DNA from 3 places in the Alteromonas sp. H02 genome. Region 1 is predicted to be linked to each of the others. Evidence: predicted binding sites of a transcription regulator. Region 1 holds the regulator's gene; each other region holds the start of a gene.

Region 1 (3,148 bases):
AAGCGGCGAAATCCGTGAAAACCAAAACTTCATCGACCGTTACGGTTTCACCAACAGTACCGACATCGACGGCCTGGACGTGATTTTGCCACGTATCTCATTCGAATGGTTTGCGGGTGATTACACTACTGTACGTGGTGGTATTGGTCGCTTCTCTGGTGGTGCACCAAGCGTTTGGATTTCAAACAGCTACTCTAATGACGGTGTTATCTCTGATGACTACGAAGATTTTGGTTCTGGTATGACTTACCAGGTTCCAACCACGCCAGATGCAGCGACTGGTCAGTACATCCCACAAGACGTGCTGGATGCCCTGGCGAATACCGCTCCGGATGGTTCAGTTAACGCACTGCGTCCTGACTTCGAAATCCCGGTAACCACTAAAGTAAGCTTAGGTGTTGCACACGAGCCGCAGATTGATGCGCTTGAAGGCTGGGTATTCTCTGCTGACGTATTGTACAACAAGCTTGAAAATGCCACGTATTGGTACGATCAACGCTGTGAAGACCCAGTGGGTACAGCGCCAGACGGCCGCGGTGTTTACGACTGTAGCAATGGTCCGGAAGCACTGGTTGTAGGTTCAGTTGATGATGGCGACTCAATGCTTTACGCAGTGTCTGCGACCAACGAGTGGGATACAGCATACGGTACGTTTGATTTCTTCACCAGCTACACTTACGCAGATGTTGAAGATGTTGGTTACGGTACGTCTTCTACTGCAACCTCTAACTACTCTGACTTCGCGGCCTATGACCGTCAGAAGCCTCGCGCTGGTACGTCAAACTTCCAGACCGAGCATCTGTGGAAAATGCGCTTTAACTGGAGCAAAGAGCTGATCGACGGTTATCAAACCAAAGTATCGGTATTTGCGACTCGTCGTTCTGGTCAGCCTTACAGCTATACCTTTAACGAAAACAACGCGTGTGTGCTAGATGCCGATGGTGGTCGTTGTGCTCGTGAGAGCCGTAACGATGATGCCGGTCACCTGTTGTATGTACCATCTGGTCTGGACGATCCATTGTTCGCAGCCAGCTCATTTGGTGGTGACCTTGCCGCGCAACAAGAGTTTATGGATTACATCGCTAACTCTGAGTTAGCTGGCTACGCTGGCGGCATTGCCCCACGTAACGGTGACAACTCTCGTTGGTCAACAATTATCGACGTCCGTATCCAACAAGAACTGCCAGCATTTATGCCAGAGCATAAGCTGACCGTGTTCTTCGATATCGAGAACTTCGGTAACCTGTTAAATGACGACTGGGGTCGTATTGAGCGTACCCGTTACGAGTATGAGCGTGCAGTAGTATCTGCTCAAATCGTTGACGGCCAGTACGAATACTTCGACCTGAGAAGCCCAAGCCGTATCGAGAACTTAGAAGTACTGTCTCAATCAGTATGGCAAGTTCAGTTCGGTGTTAAGTACGACTTCTAATAGTTAAGTCTTTATACCTAAACGAAAAAACCACCCGCGAGGGTGGTTTTTTTATGTCTGGAAATGCGCGTGAAGGCAAAAGATTGCAACGCTATGCGCGTGCTGACGCTACACGTTGTCGAATAAGTCCTCTACACGCTGGCGCAGGTTTTCGATTTTAGTAACATCGGCCGGCGCAATAAAAATGGTGTCATCACCGGCAATGGTACCCAGCACACCGTCTTTTTTACTTAGTGAATCCAGCAAACGCGCGATGAGCTGAGCAGCCCCCGGACTGGTGCGGATAATTACCATCACATTATTATGGACAATATCCAGTACCAACTGCTTGAGTGGGCTTTTAGCCGTTGGCATGCCCAGTTCCGGCGGCAGGCAGTACACCATGTCGCCACGGGCATTGCGGGTGCGCACCGCGCCAAATTTACTTAGCATGCGGGATATTTTACTTTGGCTGATATTGTTGAAGCCCTGATGTTTGAGTCCTTCAACAATTTCGCCCTGAGAACCGTAACTTTCTGCCTTGAGGATGTCTTTGAATGCTCTGACGAGCTCTTCCTGCTTATGATTTGCCATTAAAATCCTGACGTTTATTAGTATCGTGATGGTAGCCTTGGTGGCTATGCAATAATGGTTAATCGATTCGGCTTACCCGTCGGCTTGGTGTATACTATGACTCGCGAAGGGTTCAGGCCGGTATGATTATTCTTACCCTAACTGTATAAAACCAGTTATTTTGCCTTGTTTTGCATGAAAAAACAACATATTTGCATAACTATGCAGTTATGTTGAATATAACCCGATTATTCGCTCGTTCATCCCTCATAAGACTAATAGGTGATTGAGTTTTAGGCTGACATCCTTTAGTGTGTTCGGCCGTTATTAAACGTGATTCTTTCCATAGGAGAAATGGTATGAAAGTAGCCGTGTTAGGTGCTGCCGGTGGTATTGGTCAGGCGCTGTCACTGTTGTTAAAAACACAACTGCCAGCGGGTTCTGAGTTAGCTTTGTACGACGTTGCGCCGGTTGTTCCTGGTGTTGCTGTAGATTTAAGCCACATCCCTACTGCAGTTAAGGTTACCGGTCACGGTAAAGACGATCTGGCTGAAGCATTAACCGGTTGTGATGTAGTATTAATTCCAGCAGGTGTTCCTCGTAAGCCTGGTATGGACCGTTCAGACCTGTTCAACATCAACGCTGGTATCGTGAAGGCGCTGGTTGAAGGTATTGCAGATAACTGTCCTTCTGCATGTACCTGTATCATTACTAACCCGGTTAACACCACCGTAGCAATCGCTGCCGAAACGCTGAAAGCAAAAGGCGTTTACGACAAGAACAAACTGTTTGGTGTAACCACTCTCGATGTTATCCGTGCCGAGACGTTTGTTGCTGAACTGAAAGATCTGGACCCTGCAAATACGCATGTACCGGTAATCGGCGGCCACTCTGGTACTACTATTCTGCCACTGCTGTCTCAGGTTGAAGGCGTAGAGTTCTCTGACGATGAGATTTCTTCACTGACTACCCGCATTCAAAATGCCGGTACTGAAGTCGTTGAAGCTAAAGCGGGCGGCGGTTCTGCTACCTTGTCTATGGGTCAGGCGGCAGCGCGCTTCTGTCTGTCTCTGGTTGCTGCTATGCAAGGCGACAACGTGGTTGAGTACACTTACGTACAAACCGACGACAGCGACGACGCAGCGTTCTTCTCTCACCCTGTAC
Region 2 (3,148 bases), 2.4 Mb from region 1:
GCCAGCAGGGGTTTGCGGCGATAAATCACCGTAGCCAACTGTTGAGCCGGTCACTGCCAGCCAATAGATGAAATCAACACTTTCGGTCAGTGCCTGTTCGTCGAATGCATAAAGTAACAACCAGGACGACAAGCCATAAAACAGCGTCGCCAGAACGATGGTGTACCATCGTGATTCGGCAAAATAGTTAAGCATTACGCGTCGGATCTTTATCCACATATTGGCGCCACTGACTATCCCTGTTGTTGAGTTGATTGCCATCTTCGCAAAAAAATAGCGGTTAGTCCAAGTACCTGCCAGAGAGCAAGCCGAGACTTAACCGCTTGATTTTATTTACTTGCCTAAAATGCGCGCCAGCTCATCGTCGGCCGAACTCTGGCCGCCTTTGATGCCAGCCTCTGCCAGACGCTTCTCTAAATCGTCAGACGATTCAGATGAAGCCAGTTCTTCCGCTGCTTCGAGCTCCGCGGTGCGCATTTTCTGCTTTTCCTGAATTCGCGACAGTGACTCAGTCGCCGTCTTCATTTTGCTGTTTGCGCCCATATGACGGGAAGATACTGCAACCTGAGCCTTCTGCACGCTTTCAGTTGCTTTTACCATATCAACCTGTTGTTCCAGGCGACGCAGGTTGGCTTTTGCCTGCTGAATATTTTTAGCCAGCTGCTTCTCTGACGCATTGAATTGGTCGAGGTATTGCTGTTCCTGGTCGCGTTCAGCTTTCAGTTCGCTAACTTTTTGTGCGCAATCAAGCGCCAGTTCACGGTCGGTGTCGATAGCTTTACGGGCATGGGCTTCATACTCCGCAATCGACTGGTTAAATCCATCAACTTTTTGCTGTGACAATTTGCACTTAGCCAGAATCTGGGTGCGGGCATGATCAGATTTGCGCAACTCTTCTTTTGCTTCCCGAATTTCCTGTTCAAGAATTCTGATTGCCTGACTATCTACCACTGACTGGGCCGCTTCGTTGGCTCCACCTTTCACTGCTGTGATCAGTTTTTTCCAAACAGACATAAATTTCTCCTTAAATTACTTCAAATGTGACTCATAAGCGTCAAGGAAAGCTGCCACGTTCTGGAATAACGTAGTCACTTCAATTTGAATACTCTCTGCTTTTGACTGCGCGCTCAGCGCACCGAATGCCGTGTAGTATTCCTCTCCATTAACGTTGGATATGGCCACCGTTGTGAGTGGGAAAAGCATGTGAGTTGACAGAATATCGTGGTCCAGAGCGGCTTTATCGGCAACCTGCGAAGCGTTAAACAGTAAACTCTCAACTATGATTTGCTCACCGCTGATTGCCAGCCAGGCATCCAGCCCGTCCTGATTTGCAATCAGTAAACATTCTTTCTCGCGGGTGACGACCAGGTCATCCATGTCTTTAAACAGGGCCTCAAGTTGTTCAAGATCCCATTCCATACTATATCTCCTTACCGAATCAGCTAAATGCCGTTAACTCTAGTCAGATTTACTACACTGTTGCAACGACTTTACGTTAATTAGTGCAACAAAGTGTCTCTAAACCGATAGTCTGTGTTGTTCTCATTGCCCGTTCCGACTGATTTTTTTGAGCATATCTGCCGGAACGAGGAAAAGTGTAGACAATTAAGGTAGCAATAGTCAATAATAATTATGTCTATATGTGTAAAAAAGTGTGTCAATGTAAATTATAATTCACAAAAGGGGTTGTTTTGAAAGGTCAGAATCAATGGCGGATGGTGGTACAGCGGATTATTCGTTCGGAAATGTCGCTGCGCGGTGTGAAATATCAGGGATTGAGTGACAAACTGGCAGAAATAGGGGTCTCGCAAACGGCCGATAATTTGCGCAATAAAGTGAATAAAGGCATTTTAGGTGCCGATTTGCTGTTACAGATTCTTTTTGTCCTCAAAGCACGGCCGTTATCGGCAGAGATGATGGCCGAGGTAATGGCTGCCGGAGACAGCGATTAAATTGCTACAAGGCAGAAGATACGTGGATTGCGTGGTACATAAACAAAACCCAGCCAAAATGACTGGGTCGAATAAGGAAGATGGGAGAACATCATCGCTTTGATTAAATAATAGTCTTATTCCAAAATAATAAAAGAAAAACTGTGTATCATACGGCATTCATTGGTATGGATATAAATACCTAAAGTTGGTGAGATACTTGCAGGGTAAATTCAGGGAAATTGTAAGTAAATGAATTGCAAGAGAACTGAGGCTTTACAGTTGCTCAATAGAATGTCGCCAGGCCTGAAACTGCCACCCGCTAAATGAGCTTTTAAATACCGCTGTAAAGCGTGAAATTGAGCCGATGACACGGCCTTTTTTCGACGAAATGTGTTAAACTCCCGCCAATTTTTGACAGAAACCCTTTTGACTCGAAGGAAAGCCCGTTAGGGCGGTTATTCTCCGCGACTTAAAAGCAATTTGATACGACATTTGAGCTGCATGAAATTATCAGATTTTAGTTTTACACTGCCCGAGCACCTGATTGCTAAACATCCTACCGCCGAACGCACTGCCAGCCGTTTGTTACATCTTGATGGTAAAACGGGCACGGTCGAGCATAAACAGTTCCGCGATATGCTTGATTTGGTAGAGCCGGGGGATCTGCTGGTATTTAATAATACCCGGGTCATACCTGCTCGACTGCTGGGGCAGAAGGCCTCTGGCGGTAAAGTGGAAGTGCTGGTTGAGCGCATTGTGGACGAGCATAAAGCGCTGGCCCATGTGCGCGCCAGCAAAGCACCGAAGCCCGGCACTAAATTACTCCTGGAAGGGGCGGTTGAAGTGACCGTAACAGGCAGGCAGGACGCGTTGTTTGAGCTGTCTTTTGACGGCGAGAGTACGGTGCTTGAGCAGCTTGAAGCCCATGGCCATATGCCATTACCACCGTATATAGACAGAGCCGATGAAGACAGCGACAAAGAACGTTATCAAACGGTTTATAATCAGGCCCCCGGCGCCGTAGCAGCACCTACGGCAGGATTGCATTTTGACGAGACCATTTTAGCCGCGCTGGCAGAAAAGCAGGTTAATCTGGCTTACGTTACTTTACACGTAGGTGCTGGTACTTTTCAGCCAGTGCGGGTCGACAATGTGCTTGAACACAAGATGCACAGCGAATATGCCATTGTGCCGCAAACTGTGGTGGATGCAGT
Region 3 (3,148 bases), 1.2 Mb from region 1:
TTCGCCGGTCAGTACGTTGAGTACCGCCTGAGTGCCAACGATTTGCGAGGTGGGTGTAACCAGAGGAATAAAGCCAAGATCTTCACGAACGCGCGGGATTTCCTGCAGTACTTCATCAAATTTATCGGCTGCGCCCTGCTCTTTGAGCTGGCTTTCCATGTTGGTAAGCATACCACCAGGCACCTGAGCCAGCAGAATACGTGCATCAACGCCTTTCAGGCTGCCTTCAAACTTAGCATACTTCTTACGCACATCACGGAAATATGCGGCAATTTCGGCCAGCTCCGGTAAGTCGAGGCCGGTATCGCGCTCGGTACTTTCCAGAATCGACACAATGGTTTCGGTGGCAGAGTGACCATACGTCATACTCATTGACGAGATTGCGGTATCCAGAATGTCGATACCAGCGTCTATGGCTTTTTGGTAAGTGGCGGTGCTCAGGCCGGTAGTGGCGTGACACTGCATGGCAATCGGCACATCTACGGTTTTCTTCAGTTCGGTAATCAGTGTTTCACACTCATAAGGCTTGAGCAGACCGGCCATATCTTTAATACAAATAGAGTGAACACCCATATCTTCGAGCTTTTTCGCCATGTCCAGCCACAACTCGAGGTTATGTACAGGGCTCACGGTGTAAGAGATAGTACCCTGAGCATGCGCACCGCAATTTACTGCGGCTTTGATGGCCGTTTCAAGGTTACGTACATCATTCATGGCATCGAAAATACGGAATACGTCTACACCGTTGTCGTGCGCACGCTCAACAAAGCGGGTAACCACGTCATCGGCATAATGGCGATAACCGAGCAGGTTCTGACCGCGCAGTAACATTTGCTGCGGGGTCTTTGGCATGGCTTTTTTCAGCTCACGGATACGTTCCCAGGGATCTTCACCCAGATAACGAATACACGAATCGAAGGTGGCACCACCCCAGGACTCAATCGACCAATAACCCGCGTTATCAAGCTTTTCAGCGATGGGTAGCATATCGTCCAGACGCATTCTGGTTGCTAGCAATGATTGGTGCGCATCCCGAAGCACCAGTTCGGTAATCGCCAGTGGCTTAGACATGTGTTCTCCTAAAGTGTGTTATTTATTCTTTGCGTTTCTGTGCGCGTGCACAGCAGCAGAAATGGCAGCGATAACATTGTTATCGGCGGCGGCTGTTGAAGTGGCTTTCGTGCCCGACGCTCTTACCGGCGACTGCGGCTCCTGACCAGGGAAACGCTCACAAAAAGCCTTGAGCGCGTTTACCGCGAAAATAAGGATTGTCAGAAACACAAAAACAAAGCCCATTCCCACCAGCAGTAAATTGCCAGCTTCCATTAGTAATTCTGAAATCGGTGTAGTCATTGCTTTTCCCGGGCATTATTTTGGAAACAGATTAGTATCACGGCAGTTGCTAAAAGACAATATAAACAACTGTTTAAATTGAAAAAAAAATCAATTTTTACGACTAAATATCAATATATATTCTATTTTTTGCATAAAATTAAGCTTTATTTATGTAACCTATAAATCTCATGAATGCTTATATCACATTAAATTAACATTCTATTATCACCTCATTACCCATAAACTGTGTTTATAGCTCGTATAAGTGATTAATATATCGCCTGTAAATGAGTGTGCTGGAGGGCATTGACGAACACAAGGTAAAGTTCAGCAATGCTTGATCTGAATTAATGGAAAAAGAGTTTAAGGGCTCTGTGAGGCCGTCCGGTTAAATCTATAGCGGCAGGCGATTATAAAGTTTTACACATAAAACAACTGTTAGGATCGGCCTGATAGTCAGCAAATGGCCCACAAAATTGAAATCCATAGCGCTGATATAACTGCCTGGCCGGGGCAAAAAAGTCCATGCTGCCAGTTTCCAGCCACAAGCTTTGATAACCAGTATTCGCTGCATAATCAATAACATGCTCAAGCAATCTTTTGCCAGTACCGGTACGCCGTGCACTGGCTGGTGTTCGCATGGATTTTATTTCGGCCTGAGCGGCGTTAAGATGTTTTAGTGCGATGCAGCCCAGCAGTTTATGCCCACAACGGGCCGCAAAAAAGGTAATGTCCGGCGCTTTAAGTTTATCAACGTCGAGAGCATGCACGCACTCAGGTGGCGATGTGGCATACATATCAGCCAGATGTTCCTCGAGCAACGCAATCACATCACCACCGGATAAATCATCTACCCTGATTTGCAGCGACTCGGCTGGCATGATTAAAGATAGCCTTTAAGCGTTGCCAGTCCAAACGCATTACAGGTGGTTGAATCCATCATTTCACCGTTAATGATGCGAGCTTTAACTTCTGCCAGCGGCAACTTATGCACGGTAAGTCCCTGCTCTTCTTCTTCGAGTTCCTGAGCCGTTTTGGTAAGATTTTTCGCCACAAAAATATGATAACGCTGGGAACACATACCATAGGCCAGGAACTGTTCGCCAACGTATTGCCAGTCGGCTGCCAGCAAACCGCATTCTTCTCTTAATTCGGCCTTAGCAACGCTCAGTGCGTCAAAGGTTTCTGCGCCCTCTTTAGCCCCTTGTGGAAATTCAAGATGACGGCCTTTTACCGGATAACGATATTGTTCGACAAGGTAAACATCGTCGCCATCAATGGCGATCACCACGACAAAGTCAGGCTTATCAACAACCCCATAAATCCCCCGGTAACCGTCATCACGGCCAATAGTATCTTCACGCACGGTCATCCAGCGATTCTGATAAACCACTTTGGAGCCGAGGGTTTGAATTTCGTCGGTGTTGGTGTCTTTCATATAAATCCGTTTAATACAGGGCGTAAATCAAAGGGGCAAAAAATAAGAGCTGCGAAAGCAGCTCTTATAAATGTTTAAATATATTCGACTTCTATGATTTCGTATTCAACGGTGCCAGCCGGCGTTTGAATGTTAACCATATCGTCGAGCTCTTTACCAATCAGGCCGCGGGCGATGGGCGAGTTAACAGAAATCAGGTTTTGTTTAATGTCGGCTTCATCGTCACCCACAATGCGATAAGTGGTTTCTTTATCGTTATCAACGTTAAGAATGGTCACCGTAGCACCAAAAATAACCTTGCCGTTGTTAGGCATTTTGGTGACATCAATGATTTGTGCATTAGACAGTTTACCTTCGATGTCCTGAATGCGGCCT

Evidence for each region. Region 1 encodes ArgR, which controls arginine synthesis, uptake and breakdown. Its sites were predicted from a motif close to ANTGAATANNTATTCANT; they were not measured.
Region 2: AC566Q_RS17290 (DUF2170 family protein) is a predicted target of ArgR. The motif match lies at 1,662-1,679, and genes of this name have one in related genera.
Region 3: AC566Q_RS08190 (OadG family protein) is a predicted target of ArgR. The motif match lies at 1,431-1,448, and genes of this name have one in related genera.

Annotation. Positions count from the first base shown of each region.
Region 1 covers NZ_CM185021.1:539,539-542,686, forward strand. The annotation lists gene AC566Q_RS02455 (outer membrane beta-barrel protein) at 1-1,432, shown strand, start outside; gene argR (transcriptional regulator ArgR) at 1,541-2,005, opposite strand; gene mdh (malate dehydrogenase) at 2,344-3,148, shown strand, end outside.
Region 2 covers NZ_CM185021.1:3,717,144-3,720,291, reverse strand. The annotation lists gene AC566Q_RS17300 (potassium channel family protein) at 1-219, opposite strand, end outside; gene AC566Q_RS17295 (PspA/IM30 family protein) at 334-1,014, opposite strand; gene AC566Q_RS17290 (DUF2170 family protein) at 1,030-1,419, opposite strand; gene AC566Q_RS17285 (DUF6471 domain-containing protein) at 1,716-1,952, shown strand; gene queA (tRNA preQ1(34) S-adenosylmethionine ribosyltransferase-isomerase QueA) at 2,436-3,148, shown strand, end outside.
Region 3 covers NZ_CM185021.1:1,776,798-1,779,945, reverse strand. The annotation lists gene oadA (sodium-extruding oxaloacetate decarboxylase subunit alpha) at 1-1,071, opposite strand, end outside; gene AC566Q_RS08190 (OadG family protein) at 1,090-1,353, opposite strand; gene AC566Q_RS08185 (GNAT family N-acetyltransferase) at 1,746-2,216, opposite strand; gene AC566Q_RS08180 (NUDIX domain-containing protein) at 2,219-2,773, opposite strand; gene greA (transcription elongation factor GreA) at 2,848-3,148, opposite strand, start outside.